4 regions of the Halomonas sp. 707B3 genome follow, and region 3 is predicted to be linked to each of the others. Evidence: predicted binding sites of a transcription regulator. Region 3 holds the regulator's gene; each other region holds the start of a gene.
The links. Region 3 encodes FliA, which starts transcription of late flagellar genes. Its sites were predicted from a motif close to CTAAAGTTNNNNNNNNNNCNGCCGATA; they were not measured.
Positions count from the first base shown of each region.

Region 1 (4,887 bases), on a different contig from region 3:
TGGATGAAGACAAAATCAGCGACCTAGTCGCCAATAACCCCCAAGCACTCAGCGACTTTTTCGTCGGTGGCGAAGCAGGCAATGGCCTGGCAGCCCAGCTCGACAGCACCGTAGAGCGAATGCTTGGCGATAACGGTGTAGTAAAGCTAGCGATTAGCGGTGCCGAAAGCCGTGTAAAAAGCCTGGATGAGCGCTATGAGCGCATGGAAAAAACCATTGAAGGCACCATCTCCCGCTACCGCACCCAGTTCGGCCAGCTAGATAGCATGATTGCCCAGATGAACAGCATGAGTTCCTACTTAACCCAGCAGTTTGATGCGCTAGATGCTCAGCTAGGCCGTAAAAAGTAGCCAACGTCACGGTAGCCAATAACGCCAAAAGCGGCCTCAACGGGCGATAAAGTGAACCGCTCAGAAAGAGGCCGCTTCAGCGGGCGACGGGTTTTAGCACCATTCTTAATATGCCCCACGCGATTGCAGGGCACAACGACAAAGCAACCTAACCCCTTCCAGCTACTCTCCCTCTCGGTACATGGCCGCCAAACTCTCTTCCGTGATGGGCTTACGCTTAGCATCCAAAATTTTGCCACCCAGCGCCGCCACCTCATGGGTAAAGGTAATTAAATCCTCCGGGTTGCGCGACACCTTCCGCGTGTTCAAAAAGCGGATCAAGATCGACACCCCCTGCACCGGCGTATGCTCCCCCTCTTTATGCTCTTTATGTAGCGGCGGCAGCTTACCCGGCGAGGTAGCGCTAGCCAGCATAATCGGGTAACCCTGCGGCCCCGGTGGAAGGTGGAAGGCGCCTAGCTCCGCCTCGTAAAAGGCATTTTTCGCGGCAAGCATTTCCCCCAGCGCTTGGTTAATGGCTTGGCTGGGGGTATCAAACATCACAAACAAACACTGCTGGGTCGGCTTTTTGCTTTGCTTGCTGGATGTTTTAGGCTGGCGTTGGTAGCTGGTGGTATCCGCCTGCTCTGCTGAGGAAGTAGGTGAGGGAGTGGGGGCCTGCTGAGAGGAAGGCTCGGCCTTGCGTGGTGCAATCACCACCTTATAAAACAGCGCAAAGCTTATCAGCCCTAGCACAACAGCGATGCCGCCCAGTAGCAATGGTAGGTAGGTTGTTATCATGATGCATCCTCTCCTGCATTCGTATGAACGTACAATACCCCTCTACGCATAAAAATGCAGCGCCTCGGCCAGCTGTGTAGTGCCATGTTGGGGTAGTGTTCACCAAAAATTACATAAATTTTTACTATTTACCCTAAAGGTTCTCTCTTTCGAGCCGTTAATTAGGACAACGGCACACACAGTGGCCGAAAAGCGGGCCTTCTAGGCCAGTGTTCCAGCAAGGAGAATCACCATGTCAGTGATCAATACCAACATTACATCGATGATCGGTCAGCAGAACCTGCGTGAATCGCAAAATTCTCTGCAAACTTCTATGGAGCGTTTGAGCTCTGGCCTGCGCATCAATAGCGCCAAAGACGACGCTGCTGGCCAGGCGATCGCTAACCGTATGAGCAGCCAAATCACTGGCCTATCTCAAGCACAGCGTAATGCCAACGACGGTATCTCTGTGGCGCAAACCGCTGAAGGTGGTTTGAACCAAATTAATGACAACTTGCAGCGTATTCGTGAATTGACTGTTCAGTCACAAAATGGCACCAACTCTGCAGATGACCTGCAGTCAATTCAGGACGAGATTACACAGCGTCTTAGTGAGATCGACCGTATTTCCGCCGAGACCAACTTTAACGGCACAGCGGTACTTGCAGCTGATCGGGGGTTGGATATTCAGGTAGGCGCCAACGACGGTGAAACTATTTCAGTCAATCTGCAGGAAGTTACGGCCAGCGCGCTTGGGCTGGGAAGCTTTGATGCTACCAGTACTTTCCGTATTAGTGATCTTGAGACAACGGCAACACAAACGTTAGAATCTTCCTCTCTTAATCCTAAAGATGCTTTCTTTACTGATAGTAGTACAGCAGCTACAAACTACGATCTTTATAAAGATGAAAACGGCAATCTTTTCGCATATGACGCTACCGCTAATGAAGGTTATGCCGTAACTTATGATAATGCTACGGGCGAACTTGAATTTAGCTCAACGTCCGCAGCAGCCATGAACGCGACTGATGCTAGTGTCTTCACTCAGATAAATGACGGCGATGATGTAGTAGTTGGTAGTGATGCCGAGGGCAATGATGTGGTGGTTGCATATGACCCTGCATCACTTGATGATAGTGCTAATCCTGAACCAGAGCTATATGTAGATAATGGAAATAGTACAACGCCTGCAAATGATTTCTATGTGAAAGATGGTGAAAGCTATTATGCTGCAACTATCGATTATGATACAGGTGAAGTCACCTACGACAGTTCCGTGGCTGGCTCTACAGCCGGCGACCTTGATGGTGAGACCTTAGTAACGGGGGCTATCGTCAGTAATCCAGAGGACGCGGTTACAATTAATGTAAGCGGTTTGGATACTGCGAAGGTAGGCGATACTGATAATGTGGAGGTCTTTGCTTATAACAGTGAAAGTAATCAGGAAGGTTATGTAGTCAAGGGCAGTGTAGATGGTAAGGATGTCTACTATAGCGCCACAGTTAACGAAACTGACGGTACAGTCGAGCTAGGTAAGCAACTAACTGACGACCCGCTGAAGAAGCTCGACGCCGCACTGAATCAGGTTGACAGCTTTCGTTCTGAACTGGGTGCTGTGCAGAACCGCTTTGAGTCTGCAATTACTAACCTGAGCACCAATGAGACTAACCTTTCTGCGGCACGGTCACGTATTGAAGATGCTGATTATGCAGTTGAAGTTGCCGAGATGACACGTGCACAGATCCTTCAACAGGCCGGTACTTCCGTACTGGCACAGGCTAACCAGCTGCCGCAGAACGTTCTTTCTCTGCTGGGTTAATTGCTGGCGTGATAACTGGGTCAGCATCTTGCCCCAATGCTTTAATAACCGGCCCTTGTGGGCCGGTTTTTTTATAACTAGAAATCCCAGGCATCAGGTATGCTGGCTGGATAAATTGGGTGATAGGTAAAGTCATGGCAAAGCCAGTACGTAAAAAGAACCTTCGCAGAGTGCATACTACCAGGGGAAAGAATTTCATCACGCTGGAAGAAGCCGAAAGAAATGCGTACAAGAATCCCGATAATGCCGCCGCCTGGCGCAGGCTGGGGGTTATCCAGATGCGTAAAGGGCGGTTGCACGAAGCTATTGCCAGCTTGGAAACATCAGGGCAACTGAACCCTAACGAGCATAATAACCTTGCTTGGCTTGGGTATACACACACGTTGCTGGGTAATATGGCGCAGGCGCAAAAATACCTGAACAGTGTTTTGGAAGACAATCCACAACACCTTCAGGCGTTAATTGGTTTAGTGGCGCTACAGTTCCATAGTGGGCAACATGCACTTACTCTTGAAACTCTTGAAACTGCCGAGGCACTAAGCCCTGATAATCCTGAGCTATTGGAGTACAAGGCGCAGAACCTGATGAAGCTGGCGCGCTACGAAGAGGCTCTCGATGTTTATCACCATATTCTTGAGCAAAGCCCCGATAATGTGAGGGCGTGGAATGGTGCAGGGGTTGTGTACCGGGATTTAGGGGATTTTGACAAGCTAGTGGAGTATCACAAGAAAGCGATTGCACTGGATAAGGATAATCCCCTCCCGTTTGCTAATTTGCTAACGGCGGTGCATTACTCGCCTGATTGGGGTAGTGACGAGATCGCTGAATTGTGCAAAGAGTGGCAAACACGCTATGCGCCTCGCCAGCCGCCAGCCCGGCCCGTACCCAGTAACCTGTCACCGGCTAAGATACTGCGTATAGGCATGTTTTCGGATGGCTTCAGAAGTCACCCTGTTGGCAACATGATCATTGAAGCAGTGGAGCGGCTGCATCCCGAGGAGGTTGAACTCTACTGCTACCCGACGCACAGTGACGAAGACCACATTACCCAGCGCTTCAAGAAGATTGCTGCCAAATGGCAGCCGATCAAACACCTGGCTAGCGACACATTTGCGCAATGTGTTCGCGATGACGGTATTGATATACTAATTGATATGTCTGGCCATAACAGTGGCTCGCGCGCTTATTCCGTAGCTCTGCAGCCGGCACCGTTGCTGGTTAAGTGGGTAGGTGGATTGATCAATACAACTGGTATTGAAGCCATAGACTACCTACTGAGCGATAGCATTGAAACGCCTCCAGAAGAGGTAGTCGATCAGCGTTATGTCGAAAAGCTTGTTCGCTTACCCGATGACTACATTGTCTATCATATACCGCGTAATGTGCCGCTAGTTCGTTCTCTGCCCGCTAAAAAAAATGGCTATATCACCTTGGGGTGTTTCAATAACCCAACCAAGCTAAATGATACAACATTGAGAGAATGGGCGAAGCTCATGCATGAGCTGCCGGACTCACGCCTTTTCCTTAAGAACAAACCCTATACCAGCAAGGCGCTTTGTGAGCGTATTTATGCCACTTTAGAACATGAAGGTATCGCCAGAAAACGTGTACTTATCGAAGGCCCGGCTAAGCACCTAAAGCTACTAGAAGCCTATGGTAAAGTGGATATTGCCTTAGACCCTTGGCCTTATTCTGGTGGCCTGACCACCTGTGAATCATTACTGATGGGCGTGCCGGTAGTGACTCTACCAGGGCCGACCTTTGCAGGACGTCACAGTGCAACACACCTGATCAACGCAGGTTTGCCTGAGCTGGTGGTGGATAGTTGGGAGCAGTACCGGGAACGAGTTATAGAGCTTGCCAGCGACCTGGAGAGTTTAGCTACGATACGCACACATTTGCGTGACATTCTCAAGCAATCTCCAGTGTGCGATGGCGCGCGTTTTGCCAAGCACTTAA
Region 1 covers NZ_JAMZBE010000001.1:9,228-14,114, reverse strand. The annotation lists gene fliD (flagellar filament capping protein FliD) at 1-350, shown strand, start outside; gene BIS10_RS00065 (cell division protein ZipA C-terminal FtsZ-binding domain-containing protein) at 513-1,130, opposite strand; gene BIS10_RS18850 (flagellin) at 1,363-2,928, shown strand; gene BIS10_RS00050 (glycosyltransferase) at 3,063-4,887, shown strand, end outside.
Region 1: a site for FliA is predicted at 1,264-1,290, ahead of BIS10_RS18850 (flagellin). Genes of this name have one in related genera too.

Region 2 (4,887 bases), on a different contig from region 3:
CTCGGTGCAGGTCCCGCTGGCGCTGGGTGACGCCAATCAGCCTGCCAAGCTCATCGCGTCGTGCCACCAGGCGACGACGAATCTCCACATCATGCTCTAAGATATGTTCTATTAACTCTGTTTTACGCTGCTTACCTGCAGCGTCAAGCGTAACGTGTGCATCCAGCTCACGGAGCTCTTCTACGAGCATCACATAATTACTGCGTTGCTCGATCAACTCGGCCCACTGTTCAGCATCTGCAAGCTCATGCATGTCATTCACACGCACCAACAGCTTTTCGTATGCATCGAGCAGCGTTTGCTGAGAAATATCACGAACTGCTTCGGGAGCTGCCATGCCTGCCTCACGCACTCTGCTGTTGACCGATTTCACGCCATGCTGAGGCGATATCCTCAAGCAACCGCTCAGCTTGGTTGAGGCTCTCTTCGTCGTTTCGCAAGTTAGCTGTTAACAGCAAGCGGGCGATATAATCGTAAAGTGAGGCGAGCCTCTCTGCAATGACACCCCCTTGCTCTTGATCAAGGGCGGCCGCTAAACCGTTATTAACAATATCCAACGCTTTGGAAATTGACTTGCCTTTTTCAGCTCGGTTGCCAGCTTGCATGTGAATTCGCGCTGCGCGGATTGCCGCCTGAGCGCCATCAAATAGCATCACGATCAGCTGGTGAGGATCAGCTGACATGACACCACTTTCAACACCGACACGGGCATAAGCATTAGCGCCTCGTCCGTTAGCGGCGCCACCGCGAGTGTAGGTCATTAGTGGGCACTCCTTTATAGGGTGTAACAACAGCTAGGGCAAAAAGCCAGTCGTGCTGTTCATCATTCAAGGTTGAGCATATATGCTCAGCTATTAAATATATCGGCGAAGCCACAGCAGACTTTAATGCCTGATTACTTTTTAATTTAGCTGCTTGCCTGAATTCGGCGTCCTATGTAGAAACCGCCACTTCTCTGACAGGCTTGCCTAGTCGCTCAAAAACATCGCCACGCAACACACTCCCTAAATTATCGCGCATTGGCGGCTCAGCTGCTTGGGCCAGCACCACCTCTGCTGGCGCCCCACTATCATCAAGGCGCAAAATCCAGGCAAGCTGATCACTAGAGAAAAGCGCTAACGACCCCACCGGCAGGACCTTGAAATGTTCGACATAACGCCTCATCCAACGGCGATCAAACTGATGCGGATGAGCCAGCAAGTGGCGGTAAATTTGCTGCGCCGTGCGGGCCGGGCGATCTGGGCGATCTCGCCGCATCGCCTCAACAACGTCAACCACTGCACTGGCTTTCGCCAACTCGTTAATATCATCCCCGGTGATTCCTGCCGGATAGCCACTACCATCAAGCCGCTCGTTGATCCCCCCAATGACCGCTTGCGCCACCGTAGCAGACAGCCATTGGCAGGTATGTAGCCGAGCCATCAAGAGGGAAACATGCTCACTTAATGCCTGCCGATGTGTCGCTTCAAAATTTGGCGCTTTGAACACGACCTGAGGAATAAGCGCCTTACCCAAATCATGCACCAGCCCGCTGGCAACGATCGCCTTGCGCACATCCCGCGGCATATTGGCTCCTACTAAATCCAGCAAATGGACTGCAACAGCAATCCCGTGCCTTACCAGCAGCGGCTCTAAAGACAAACAGCGGGAGGCAAACAGCAGTCCCTCTCGATCTTCTTCATGCAGCATCAGTAAGCGGTCCGCATTACGAGAGAGCTGCCTTGAATCAATATCACTGCCTTGCTGAAGCATGAGCAACTGTGCATCAAGATAAGCAGCTACCTTAACCAAACGCCTTGCCATCGGTGTGGCATAGCGGCGTATATCGCGCCGTCCTATGTGCTCAGTATCTGGAGTGCGTTTGCCTGGCTGCTCAAACAGAGGCGATGGCTGCCGCTCCTCCTGCGCCTCCTTTTTATAACGCGCAGCTTCACGCTCAATCTCGCAGACAAAGTACCAAATCTGCCGTTCCTGCTCGGAAGTGCACCCTGCAAAGCGAAAGCCAACGCGTAGCATGTGCCGCTCGGGATCAGTTTTCTGATGGCGGGCAACGCCATTCACTTCAAAGTAAGTGCCGTTTGGAAAGGTAAACGCAAGTTTGAGCGAGTATTGCGTTTCAGCCAAAACACCGCTTGCTGTTAATGGCAACTCAAGCTGGCACCCATCCTGGGAGAGGTCACGGAGCTCCCCCTGGGCACTCTCACCACTCTCACCAACAACCAGTGCAGACACCACCATTCCCATGCGCAATTCAGCACGATATGACTCGCGTCGTTGCAGCACTTCGACCGAACTTGGGTAATTACTACAACAAAGAAAACGACCACCAGAACGACGGGTCTCCGTCAAAGATAACAGCGGTGTCCGCACCACTTTTCCCTGTGACTGACCCCGCAAAAAAAATTGCTCTCCCTGCTGTAAACGACTTAGCAGGTAGTCAACCGATGACAGATCCATTACCAGCGTTTCGCCCGCGTGCTGCTCCATCAAGACCACTGGCTCTGGACGCGCATCAGGAGTGGCCAAGCAGAGAGTCACCCCACCGCTCTCTATCATAGTATTCAGAAGAGAGCTGATTACCGATGGGCTAGTGACGCTCTCGTACTCATCTTGTTGGACTGCCATGCGTGCCTCGCTTTCCCCAGACGCGTTATACGTTAACGCTCATCACAAAGCAGCAGAGCATAACAGAAGCCTTTATCGAGCCGCATGTCCGCCATAGGACTCATAACACTTTTCTTTTCATCTATAGTAAAAGGATAAAGTTTGTGACAAACGCGCCGATAGATTGAAAAAGAGGCTCATCACCAGACGGTAAACGGCCTCAATGCCTTTACTCGGTTACGTTGCCTAGCCCCCCCCGGCGGGCTTATTTAATAGAGGAACGTTGTACATGAGCCCACTATCCATTGACTCAGCCACACCAGCAATAACGGCCGCTTTATCGCAGGAACGCTCTACGCGCCCCGCTATCGATCCCCTACCTCCAGTCACCCCAAGCGGCGATGAAGCAGCAGCAGATGGCAATAAGGCCACAAAAGAAGCGCTTGTTGAACCGATACAGCGCATTAACGATGTCATGCGTCCCCGTGGGTTGGAATTTGATATTAGCGAACAATCGGCTCGCATCATTACAAGGGTCATTGATCGAGAAACGGGTGACGTCATACGTCAAATACCAGCAGAAGAAGTGCTGCTACTGGCCGAGCGGCTAGAAGAACTGCAAGGAAAACTGATCTCTCTTAAAGCATAGAAACCAAGCGAACGCTGCGGGCGCCTTGAAAAGCGATAACGTACCAGCCTAAGCGTTCGCCTTCCCACTACCCACCCAGCTAGCCGCATAACTACTTTACGCCCCCTATACCTGCATATTCATCACATCACGATAGGCAGTTACTAGGCGGTTGCGCACCTGCATGCCCATTTGAAAGGCCACACTGGCTTTTTGCATATCTACCATCACATCGTTTAACTCAATGTTTGGCTCGCCTGCCTGAAACGCCATCGCCTTGGTATTAGCCGCTTGCTGCAACCGATTAATTCGCTGTATAGAGGACTGCAGCTCACTTCCAAAGCCACCTTGACCAACAGCGGTTGCCACATGCTCCCCTTTAATAGGCTGAGCCGCTTGTGCCGCTAGCCCCTGCATCTGTTGCAGCGCAGACTGTATAGAAGGTGAACTCATACGCAGGCCTCATTTTTGCGGAAAATCAATTAGTACAAAAAGCCTACCATTGGTAGGAGAAGCGTCATACGTACAAATGAGTATAAAAAGCCAAGCTTTTCGTTCATTTATGGTCGACACACCCCCGGATAATGGCGTTCATCACAATTCCGCTTCATCTTTTTAGCGGATAACCGCGATTGACGGATATAGCCTATGCCTTCTTTGGTGATGCGCCTGGGCCGACACCCGTTTTGCCTGCCCTTCTGGAGGGACGCATGAGCGAAACTGGTGCTACGGCAGGCCGTCAAAACAGCACGACACCAAACGCCTCTCGCAGTGGAGCGGCGGAAAACGAATCCAGCAGCCCCTCTGCCTTGGCGCGCACCATGAAACAGCTGCGCAGCAATCCATTAGTGGTTGTATTGATTGCGGCAGCGGCCTCTATCGCCGTTGTGGCTGCTTTATTTATGTGGGCTAGCAGCCCCGAGTACCGTGTGCTTTACAGCAACCTGAGCGAAGCGGATGGTGGACGAATTATTTCGGAGCTTGATAGCCGCGGCGTACCCTATCAGTTTAGCCAGGGGGGCCAGGCACTGCTGGTGCCCGGCGAGCAGGTGCATACCCTCAGGCTCCAGTTAGCTGAGCAAGGCTTGCCCCGCGGCGGCAATCTTGGCCTAGAGCTTATGGAAACCCAAGCTTTTGGGATTAGCCAATTTGCTGAGCAGGTGAACTTTCAGCGTGGCCTGGAAGGCGAGCTTTCACGCTCTATCGAATCACTAGGCCCCGTCGAAAGTGTGCGCGTGCATCTATCGATGGCAAAGCCGTCCGTCTTTATCCGTGACCGCGAACCTGCCAAAGCCTCTGTGGTGTTGAATCTCTTGCCAGGTCGCGTCCTTGGCGAGGGGCAAGTTAGCGCCATTGTGCACATGGTATCCAGCAGTGTGCCTGAGCTTGCTACTGAAGATGTGACGGTGGTCGATCAGAACGGCCGCCTACTCACTGCCAATAGCGCCCAGGGTAACGACCTGGATGGTACGCAGTTAGCGTACATCAGCGAAGTGGAGCGCTCCTATCAGCAGCGTATTGAGAACATTCTTTCGCCCATTGTTGGCAGCAACAATGTTCGCGCCCAGGTAGCGGCACAGATCGATTTTTCACGCCGAGAGCAAACCTCCGAGCGTTACAGCCCAAACCAAGCGCCTAACGAATCAGCAGTCCGC
Region 2 covers NZ_JAMZBE010000011.1:24,114-29,000, reverse strand. The annotation lists gene fliT (flagellar protein FliT) at 1-337, opposite strand, end outside; gene fliS (flagellar export chaperone FliS) at 345-761, opposite strand; gene BIS10_RS02980 (HD domain-containing phosphohydrolase) at 934-2,625, opposite strand; gene BIS10_RS02975 (flagellar protein FlaG) at 2,894-3,253, shown strand; gene fliE (flagellar hook-basal body complex protein FliE) at 3,359-3,685, opposite strand; gene fliF (flagellar basal-body MS-ring/collar protein FliF) at 3,943-4,887, shown strand, end outside.
Region 2: a site for FliA is predicted at 2,760-2,786, ahead of BIS10_RS02975 (flagellar protein FlaG). Genes of this name have one in related genera too.

Region 3 (4,887 bases):
AAGAAGTCGTATTGCGCTACCGCCAAGCGGCGAGAGCCGCAGGTGCCGAGTTAGACGACTGTATCATCACGAAGCAAGATGAAGCTGGGCGGCTTGCGCCGGTATTAGACATCGTCATGCGCCACGGTATGAGGGTGCTGTTTGGCTCCTATGGCCAGCAGGTGCCAGAAGATATGGCGGTCGCGACACCACCCGCGCTGATTGATCAAGCACTGTCGGCCAACGTTTCGAGTAGCGCGCGTGCTGAAACAGCCCCACTCAGCTTGCCACGCTGGTCGCGGGATGTGTTAGGGCAGGGGCGCAGGCTCTCCTCGGTGTTAACCCGCTTGCGTCAGCGTGTCGTCGATTTTCACCGCTTGGAAGCCGCCTGGGACATCGCAGCGCTGCCGGGGGTGATACAAGACCAGCGCCTAGATGAGCTGCTAGCCGGAGCCGCCGCCACTCGTGACGCGTTAGGGGTGGTTTGGTCGCCCCGCCGTAACGAGCGAGGTTGTGACTGGTCGATGCCAGATGTTGCTCTGAATGAGCAAGGTGCTTGGCTGGCGCTGACTCGCCTTCAGCACCGTCAGCCAGCGGGCTGGCAGCCACGTTTGGTGCGTTGTGCAGGAGATGTTGCGGTTCATCTTCTGCCTACCCTGCCAGACGCTGAGGCGCTGGCTTGGCTAAACGCTCAGCATCTGACGTGGGTCAGCATGGTGCCCGCGAGCCAGCGGGTACACTGCCAGGGCGAGCGCTATACTCTGCGCTCCCTGTTCCAAGAAAGCACCTTAACCCATAGCGTGGGCATCCGTTTCCGCGGGCAAAGCATGCAGCTTTCCAGCGCCTATGTTGAAGCGCAGGACGTATCAGGTAACCCCGTATTGGCGTGGGTCGGTGAGGTAAGCGACCCTGAAAGCACTAAGCGAATCGTGCGCCGCTACTGGCTAACGCCTGCACGTTTGGGCAGCGATGTGTTAACGCTTTTAATCACCCAACTGCAGAGTGACGGACTGGCATCGCTCACCAAGCGTGCTTGGCAGCAGCTTAAAGAGGCCGACGGTGGTGATGTCAGCAGCGAGCTGCGCCTGCTGATGGCCAGCGGCGCGGCTGCAGTAGCCGGCCATCTAGATATCGTTGACGATGAGGACGCTCAGGCCCTGCGAGCCGATTTGCTGCGCTTGTTAGGAACCCAGCGCAAGCGGCGTGATACGGCACTGCTTGATGCATTAGTACACGTTCTGATGGCGCGCGATGCCATTCGTCAGCTAGGTAGCGTCAGTCGTGAGGGCGTGGTATGAGTGGCCAGGATCAGGCGGCTGGCCTGCGCAAATGGGCCGATTTACAGCGCCAGCAGCGTGGTGCTGATGAAGTCGGCCATAACGTGGAAAGTGACGAGACAGTGCCTGCCGCTCCCGTTAACGAAGAGGAAGCCGCCGCGTATACCCAGGAGGCCATGGCACCTACGGTAGCTGCTGCTGCCGAGCCTGCCACCGTGGCGCCTCCAAGACCGAAAAAAACGCTAGTGGTAGTAGGCTTACCTCATGCTGGTGTAGCGCAGGTGGACAAAGTGCGAGGTCGGCTGGGGCAATGGTCGGCCCTGGGGCGGCAATGGGCAGGTGACCCACAGGATTGGGATATTCATATTGTCATGCCTAACAGCGCCTCGCTGACTGACTTAGCCGAGCGTTACTCACGCTGGGCGTTGTGGATCAACAGTGATGCTGACGCCTTTGCCACCATGTACCGAGTGTTGCGCCAATTACGCGAGCATGGTGGTCCGCAGCGTCTTCTAGCCCTTCATGAACCCCACCTGCCGCGCCAGGGGTTGCTGGATAATTTGGGCAATGCTTCCGCTCGTTATTTAGATATTGAGCTTCTGCTGCTGGCGCGCTAGCGGCGGGCCAGGGTGCATTTGTCGCTCAAGGGGAGAGTTATGCAGAGTTTGGCGAGTTGGGTAAGTAACGCTAAGCAGATGGCTATTGAGGCGTTGATAAAACCTGCAAAGTTGTTAACAGTAAGAAAAATGGGCTGTTTAGGGCTAGTAGCAGGGTTATGGTTTTTCGCGTTGAATACGCAGGCCGCAACCGGTAGTTGGAGCAGCCAAGTGCCTAGTGTGATGGTAGCAATGAGCGACCGTACCAGCAGCAGCCAGGCGATAACCCCGCCAGCGGGCGTCCCGCTGCGTAATGCTGCGCTGTCGCGAATTCAATGGCGCTTTGAGTCACCGCCGGGAACGCCTGTGAACGCTTGGCTATGTCATCCTGAACGCTGTGTTGCACTATCAGGCATGCGCGGTAGCACGACCGCTCTATCGGGAATGTTGGCGAGCGCACCGCTGTACTTTCGGTTTACGCTGCAGCCAGGGCAACGCCCTGTGCGAGTACAGGGGTTACAAGTGATCGTGAACTATCAGTAAAGGTTGTTAAGCCGCGAGGCACGAGGATGTATACAGCACAAGGCAGGATCAAACAGAGTGAGCTGTTAACTCAATACATGCCACTGGTGAGACGTCAGGCCTTAACGCTGCAGGTAAGGTTGCCCGCAAGTATTGAGCTGGATGATCTGATCCAGGCGGGTATGGTGGGCTTGTTAGAGGCATTAGGGCGCTTTGATGCTGCCCAGGGAGCAACATTTGCTACCTTTGCAAGCCAGCGCATCCGTGGCGCGATGATGGACGAGCTGCGCACTCGTGACTGGCTGCCCCGCAGCGTACGCCGCTCGGCACGGGCGGTAGATGATGCTGTGCGTCGTTTAGAGCAGCAGCTGGGGCGCCCCCCGGAAGAGGGGGAGATTGCCCGTGAACTGGAGATGCCGCTAAGTGATTACCAGCAACTGCTCAACGATACCAATAGCGGGCAATTATTGCCGTTCGAAGAGCTCATTGCGGATGGCAGCGAGCCTGCGGGGGACGACACTCACCGACAGCCGTTTGAACAATTATTGGATGAACAGCAGCGGCAAACGCTGATCGACGCCATTGAAGCACTGCCCGAGCGCGAGAAGCTGCTAATGGCGCTGTATTACCAAGAAGAGATGAATCTAAAAGAAGTGGGCGCTGTGCTCGGTGTCACCGAATCACGGGTTTCACAGCTTCACAGCCAGGCGGTGAGTCGGCTGCGTGCTCGCCTACATGAGACTAATTAACCCTCTCACTCACTAACCATAACCGGCGAGGAGCCGTTGATGAATCCATCTACGCTGATCGGTATATTTGCCAGCATGCTGCTGTTGGTAAGCGTTTTATTTTTTACCGCAGAGTCGCCCGAGAGCTTTATTAACTTACCGGGGCTTGCCATTGTGGTCACTGGCACGCTGGCGGCCACGTTTATCAGCTATCCGCTGAAAGAAGTGCTGCGTGTGGTGCGTCTGGTTGGTTTAGTTTTCCGCCGTGAAAACACCTATGTGCGAGATGACATCAATGAGTTGGTTTCCATGTCGCGCCTTTGGTTTAAGGGGGATGTTAGAGCGGTTGAGAAAGAACTGGAACATACCCGTAATCCGTTTTTGCGCACCGGTATCCAACTGGTCATTGCGAATACAAAAGAGGATGAAATCTTCGACATGCTGCGCTGGCGTATTGCGCGGCTGAAAGCCCGCGAGCATGCTGAAGCCCAAATTTTCCGCACCATGGCCACCTATGCACCGGCCTTTGGCATGATTGGTACTTTGGTAGGCTTGGTCAACATGCTCGAAGTGATGGATGCGGGTGACCTGGAAGTAATTGGGCCCCGGATGGCAGTGGCGCTGTTGACTACTTTCTATGGCATCCTGTTGGCCAATTTGGTGTTTAAACCGATTGCCGTGAAGCTAGAGCGGCGTACGGAAGAGCGTCTTATCACTATGAACATGGTGCTGGAAGGCATTTCGCTAATTACCAAGCGCCGTCTGCCATCGTTTATTGAAGAGACGCTTAACTCCTTCGTAGCGAATTACCACGACGAAATTCGTGACGCGAACGTTAAGCCTCGGCCCGATATGGGTTCCGCATTAAAAGGTTAGCGCCATGCTCGACCGCGATTCACGGCATGCTTTGGAGCTTCCCGCCGAAGTGGGGGAGAGTGACGAGAGCTGGCTGACCAGTTACCTGGATGTATTGACGCTGCTGATTACCCTGTTTGTACTGCTGTTGGCGCTTACGCCATCCGGCGGTGGCGAAGGGAGTGAAAGCAGTATCATGGATCCCTCGAATGCCGTTACGTCACTGCCATTGGCTAGCTTAGCCACAGGAATACTTCCCCGCCACGATGGCTTACATCCCCAAATGGCAGGGCTTGATATCCCTGGAGTGAGTGTCTCCCAGGGGCAAGAGGGCGTTACGCTACGTATTGACGATAGCCTTTTATTTCCCAGTGGCAACGATGTACTAACGCCCCAGGGGCAAGTTGTGTTAGAACGGCTCTCTTCGGTGCTACAGACTTTTGATGGTCAAATTTCCATTGAGGGCCACACCGATAATGTGCCGATCGCGACCGCTCGGTTTCCGTCTAACTGGGAGCTCTCAGTGGGACGAGCCATCGCAGTGGTACGCCAGTTAGAGCGGCAAGGTATTGCCATTTCACGTATGCGGGCCGTCGGCTATGCCGACACCCAACCCATGGAAAGTAACGCTACTGCGGAAGGGCGAGCTGCCAACCGACGCGTTGAGCTGTTGCTGAAGCAACAGGTCAAGGGGTAAAGAGATATCTCGAGGCTATCTTCGTGTCGAAGCATCATTCGCTACTTCAATCATTTGGTGCCGTTCTGGTACTGGATGAAGAGTGTAGACACATTCAGGCGGTGAGTAATAATCTCACCCAGCTGTTGGGCATTGCTGAGCAAGAGCACTCGCAACTCTCGCTCAGCAGTGTGCTGGGTAAACGGCTAAGTCAGCGGTTATGCAAGGAGCTGCAGGGACAGCAGCGACTAGCG
Region 3 covers NZ_JAMZBE010000029.1:4,074-8,960, forward strand. The annotation lists gene flhF (flagellar biosynthesis protein FlhF) at 1-1,277, shown strand, start outside; gene BIS10_RS06025 (hypothetical protein) at 1,274-1,873, shown strand; gene BIS10_RS06030 (flagellar protein FlhE) at 2,084-2,395, shown strand; gene BIS10_RS06035 (RNA polymerase sigma factor FliA) at 2,422-3,123, shown strand; gene BIS10_RS06040 (motility protein A) at 3,163-3,978, shown strand; gene BIS10_RS06045 (OmpA family protein) at 3,983-4,654, shown strand; gene BIS10_RS06050 (sensor domain-containing diguanylate cyclase) at 4,678-4,887, shown strand, end outside.

Region 4 (4,887 bases), on a different contig from region 3:
CCACTTGAACCGCCAGCTCGCGGGTGGGCACAAGGATGAGTGCGCGAATGCGTTTACCGCGCAGCGGCTCTGCGGCTTTACTGAACTGCTCCAGCAGCGGCAGCACAAAGGCAGCGGTTTTGCCCGTGCCGGTTTGTGCGGTGGCGATTAAATCTTTGCCCGACAGAATGGCAGGAATCGCTTGTTCTTGGATGGGCGTTGGCGTTTTGTAACCGAGTTCGGTAATCGCCTGAACGAGAGGGCTGGATAAGCCTAGTTTTGAAAAGGGCATGAGAAGCTCTGACAGAGTGTCGTAAGGGGTGTCGAAAATAAAAAGTGGTGCAGCATAGCGTAAAATCAACCGTTCGTTGCTCGAATACGCGTTTATTTCCATCCAACCTTTCCCCCGTACCCCCATCCCCACAAGGTATAATCCCCCCATTCACCCAGAAGCTCACGCGTGCTGGGTTTGTTATGCGTCTGTTTTGCGTCATCTGTTACTGAGCAATAGGGGTAGTGGTCCATGATTAACACCAAAATTTACAAGGCAGTGTACGAACTCGCCGAAAAGCTGATGAAGGCCGCTGCCAAAGATGACCGTGCCACCTTTGAAGCGCTGTATGCTGAGCTGCAGGCGATCTGCACCGAGCACGAGAACACCGAGAAAGACCACCCGGAGCAGTGGGAAACCCTGGCCGACTTCACCGAAGAGCTAGAAGACGCGCTGCCCATCTACCAAAAAGCGCTGGATAAGGCGGTAGCGAAGCAGTCTAACGACCACATTGCCTCGATTGGTTTTTCCATGGCGGCACTGCAAGTGGAGCTGGGCGACACCCAGGCGGCGATTGAACGCTTGCAGCAGGCCCAGGCCAGTGCCCACACTATTGAAGATAACGAACTCAAAGCAGAAATTGATGAGCTGCTGGCAACATTAACTACCGGTTAGGAACCTGATTTTGACCAATAACGATATTTTTCGCCGTATCCGCTACACCTTTGATTTAAAAGACAACACCATCGTGGATATCTTCGCGCTAGCAGAAGTGCCCGTTACCCAGCCGCAGGTCACCGCGTGGCTGAAAAAAGACGAAGACGATGCCTTCGTCACGATGAAGAACCGCGAGCTGGCCGCGTTCTTGAACGGTTTCATCAGCTTTAAGCGCGGCAAGCGTGAAGGCCCGCAGCCTGCGCCAGAATCGCAGCTGAACAACAACATGGTGTTCCAGAAGCTGCGCATTGCGCTGAACATGAAGGCCGATGATGTGCTGGAAGTGTTTGAGCAGGTGGGACTGCCGCTAAGCCACCATGAGCTCAGCGCGTTTTTCCGCAAGCCGAGCCATAAGAACTACCGTGAGTGTAAAGACCAAATGCTGCGCAATTTCCTGATGGGCATTCAGCTCCAGCTGCGCCCGAACGATAAAGGCTAAGCGAGGCCCTCGCGCTTCACACACACGAAGATCGCATTACCTGAGACGTTATCCCAGGGCGTGATGGTCTGGTAATCATGCTCGAACACGTGCACCTCGAAGGTAGGCTCCAGCAGGGCGATAAGTTCGCTAAAGCTGACCGCCACCATGGGGTGCTCGTCGTTCCACACCTGCGTTGCGCCTGCCTCTGTTTTCTCAATGCTCAGCCGTAACGACTGCCGTGCCCCTTGCCCGCTGTAGTGCCACCCCGAGCGGAAGGTGAACGCGGCGTCTGCCTGTTTAGCCGTGTGCCTAACGAACAGCTCGTTATCGATCCGCTGTTTATCCACTACGTTGAAGTAGAACACGCCGCCCTCGTTTAAGGCGCGGTGGGCGCTGGCGATGCAGGCGCTAAGCTTTTCCAGGCCATCGTTATAGTGGATGGAGTAAAGAAAGCAGGTGATGAGATCCAGCGGTTCGCTGGCTTCAAAGCTGCACATATCTTGCAGTGAGAAGTGTGCCTCTGGGCAGCGCTGGGCGGCGATATCCAGCATCGGCTGGTTGATGTCCAATCCGCTGCTGGTGAAGCCAGCATCAAGAAAGTGGCGCACGTGGGGGCCGGTGCCGCAGGCTAAATCCAGGTGCTGCTTGCCTCCGTTACCAAACATCTGATGCAGGCGATGGATGGCATTACTTTGGGCGTGGTAGTCGATGTCGACGCACATCAAATCGTAATAGCCAGAAAGGTCGGTGTAGAGTGCGTTGACGGACATAGTGGCCTAATGGTGAGGGCTGAAATAAATTGGGTGGCGCATAGTAAACGAGCGGTTGTGGTTTGAGAAGTTGCTTTATGGCGAGGCGGCTCACCTAGCGATTTTGCATTCTTTAACATTGCTAGGACGACTTTATGGTTATTGTTCCTAAAGAAATAGCGTGGTTATCCGATAACTACTTAAGTCGCACAAGATCCTTTTCCGCAATAAGAGACCGTTATGCCCAAGTTACTTGCCCTGTTTCTCTTTGCCATACTGTTTGCACTCTCTTCCCAGGTTCACGCAGCTTCCGAGTCCGCTGAGGAAGCAGCGCTGGCGTGGCTGGAAGCGATTGACCAGGGAAAGTATGAGCAGGCGTGGGAGGCCGCTTCCCCGCTGCTGAAAACGCCACTCTCCCCGAGCATGTTGCAGCGCGTTGTGGCGCTGGCCCGTGGCGAAGTGGGCAGTGTAGAGTCTCGGCGGCGTATCCGTATGTCGCAATACACCTCTATGCCGGGCGCTCCCCGTAACGATTACAAAGAGTTCGCTTTCCAAACCCGTTTCTCGGATAACCAGCGAGTGGTTGAGGTAGTAACACCGCATTTGGAAGAGGGCATCTGGCGGGTCAGTGGGTACTATGTTCAATAGCGCTGTTCAATAGCGCTGTTCAATAGCCGCCAGAAGCATGGGCGGCTACCCAGGCTTTCTCTTTTATACTATCAGCCCCGCCAACCCCTGCATCCCCAGCACCAATAGCAGCACTGCACTGCCTAGTGCCAGGCTGGTTTTCAGCGCGTGGCGTTTCCACATGTTTACTACCCGGTATCCAAAGCGGTAGACCAACCAAGCTAAACCGTAGTAACGCAGCCCACGGGCAATAAGCGCAGCAAGCACAAACAACGTAATCGGGTAGCCGGAAAGCCCGGCGGTAATCATCGCGACCTGAAACGGAATCGGCAAAATGCCAATGGCGAGAATGGCGGCAAAGCCGTACTGGTCAAAGAAGCCTTGAAACGCCTGATAGCTCTGCTCCATCCCCATAAATTCGATAAACCACGTGCCGAGGGATTGGTAGAGCACCATGCCCACGCCGTAGCCCACTATCGAAGCCACTAAACAGCCCAGCGTGGTAACGGCGGCAATAGCCCAGATGCGCTGCCGGTTCACTGCCATTAGCGGGATTAATACCAGTTCAATGGGAATCGGCAGAATAATGGTTTCTAAAAAGGAGAGGGTGGCGAGCAGCCACAACATATTTTTCGAGCCGTTAATACGCTCAAACCACTGCTTCGTACGCGTTGACGTAAAGGCCATAGGATCGCTATAGGGAGGGGTTAATACGGCGGTAAACAGCGGTTAATAAGCTATACACGCCAAACGCAAATAGCCCAACAGCCACAAACGCGAGCAGCCACTGGCCGAAGGCTTGGCCTCTTAACGTGCTGAACACTTCGGCCGTGCCGCCCGCTTGGTTAGGGTTGAACTGGTAAGCCGCTAGGATAAAGAAACTGCCAACCATGACAAATACCAAGCCACGCACCGCTAACCCAAAGCGGCATACTGGGTAAGCCCAGCGCTGCACTTTGGCAGGCATTGAGAAGTGGCGGTCGAATTTTGCTTTCCAGCCTTTAATGGCATGGGCGATGCCCGCGCCAATCAGCGCAACGCCGACTGCCGCCACCAGCCAGCGCCCGAAGGGCTGCTGCATCAGCCAACTGGCCGCACTTTCAGAACCATCTCCAGAGCCGCTAGAGCCGCCGATATGAACAACAAGCTTGGCAGCAAAAAAGGCCAAGAACGTATGCGTAACGGCGCTAACCAGCAAGCCCCCGCGAATCGCCAGCCCTTTAGTGCCGCTGCCGTGGTGATCAGTATCCTGAAGGGCTTGCAGCGTGCGCCATACGGCATAGCCCACTAACCCCAATGCAATAATGCCCAGCAGCACTTTGCCGAAGGGGGCGGTTAGTACGCTTTCAAGCGCGCCGCGGCTGCCTTCGGTTTGGCCGCCTTGGCCAAGCGCCGCCAGTGCCGCTAATCCACCCACCAGCAGATATACCACGCCTCGCGATGCGTAGCCTAAGCGGGCGAGCAGTTTTACCGCATCCCGTTGGTTCGGGGGGTTACTGTCCATGATGTCCTCCTGACGTAAATGGCAATGGCGATCCTTCCAGCGGCCCATACTGTGGGTGTGAAGGGCTATTGTCCAGCGTAGACTATCCGGTGCGCTAGTTTGTGTGTTTGCCATGCGTTGGGCTGAAAAGCAGCTAAAATGGCGTTCAGCTTGGGGTGGTATTTCCACTGGAAGGCAGAGTAATGCGGTATCGCGGGAGTGGATTAGCAAAGATGAATAATAAAGCGCACCCTGTTTTTTGGCGTGATGAGCGAATGCCTCATGTGGAGCTGCGCAAGATAAGCGATGCGCGGCAAGTCTGTTATGCGCCCCATAGCCATTCACACTGGTCGGTAGGAGCGGTGACATCCGGCGCCAGCACCTTTATGTATCGAGATACGTCTTATCAGATTAGCGCCGGTGACTTAGTGATGATGAACCCTCACTGGGTGCATGCCTGTAACCCCATTGCTAACCAGCCGTGGGCGTATCTGATGCTCTATGTAAATACACGCTGGTTGAGTGAGCTGCGTTATGAGCTTGGCTTGTTACCCTCGGCTGAGTGGCAGGACATTGCTACGGCGGTGATCCATCAGCCGTCTCTCCATGCCCAATATTGTGACATGGCAGACTGCTTGTT
Region 4 covers NZ_JAMZBE010000131.1:1,637-6,523, forward strand. The annotation lists gene BIS10_RS14715 (DEAD/DEAH box helicase) at 1-271, opposite strand, end outside; gene BIS10_RS14720 (Replicative DNA helicase) at 503-925, shown strand; gene BIS10_RS14725 (DUF1456 family protein) at 936-1,406, shown strand; gene BIS10_RS14730 (class I SAM-dependent methyltransferase) at 1,403-2,158, opposite strand; gene BIS10_RS14735 (DUF4019 domain-containing protein) at 2,378-2,785, shown strand; gene BIS10_RS14740 (YqaA family protein) at 2,849-3,451, opposite strand; gene BIS10_RS14745 (DUF1206 domain-containing protein) at 3,459-4,268, opposite strand; gene BIS10_RS14750 (AraC family transcriptional regulator) at 4,481-4,887, shown strand, end outside.
Region 4: a site for FliA is predicted at 2,306-2,332, ahead of BIS10_RS14735 (DUF4019 domain-containing protein). Genes of this name have one in related genera too.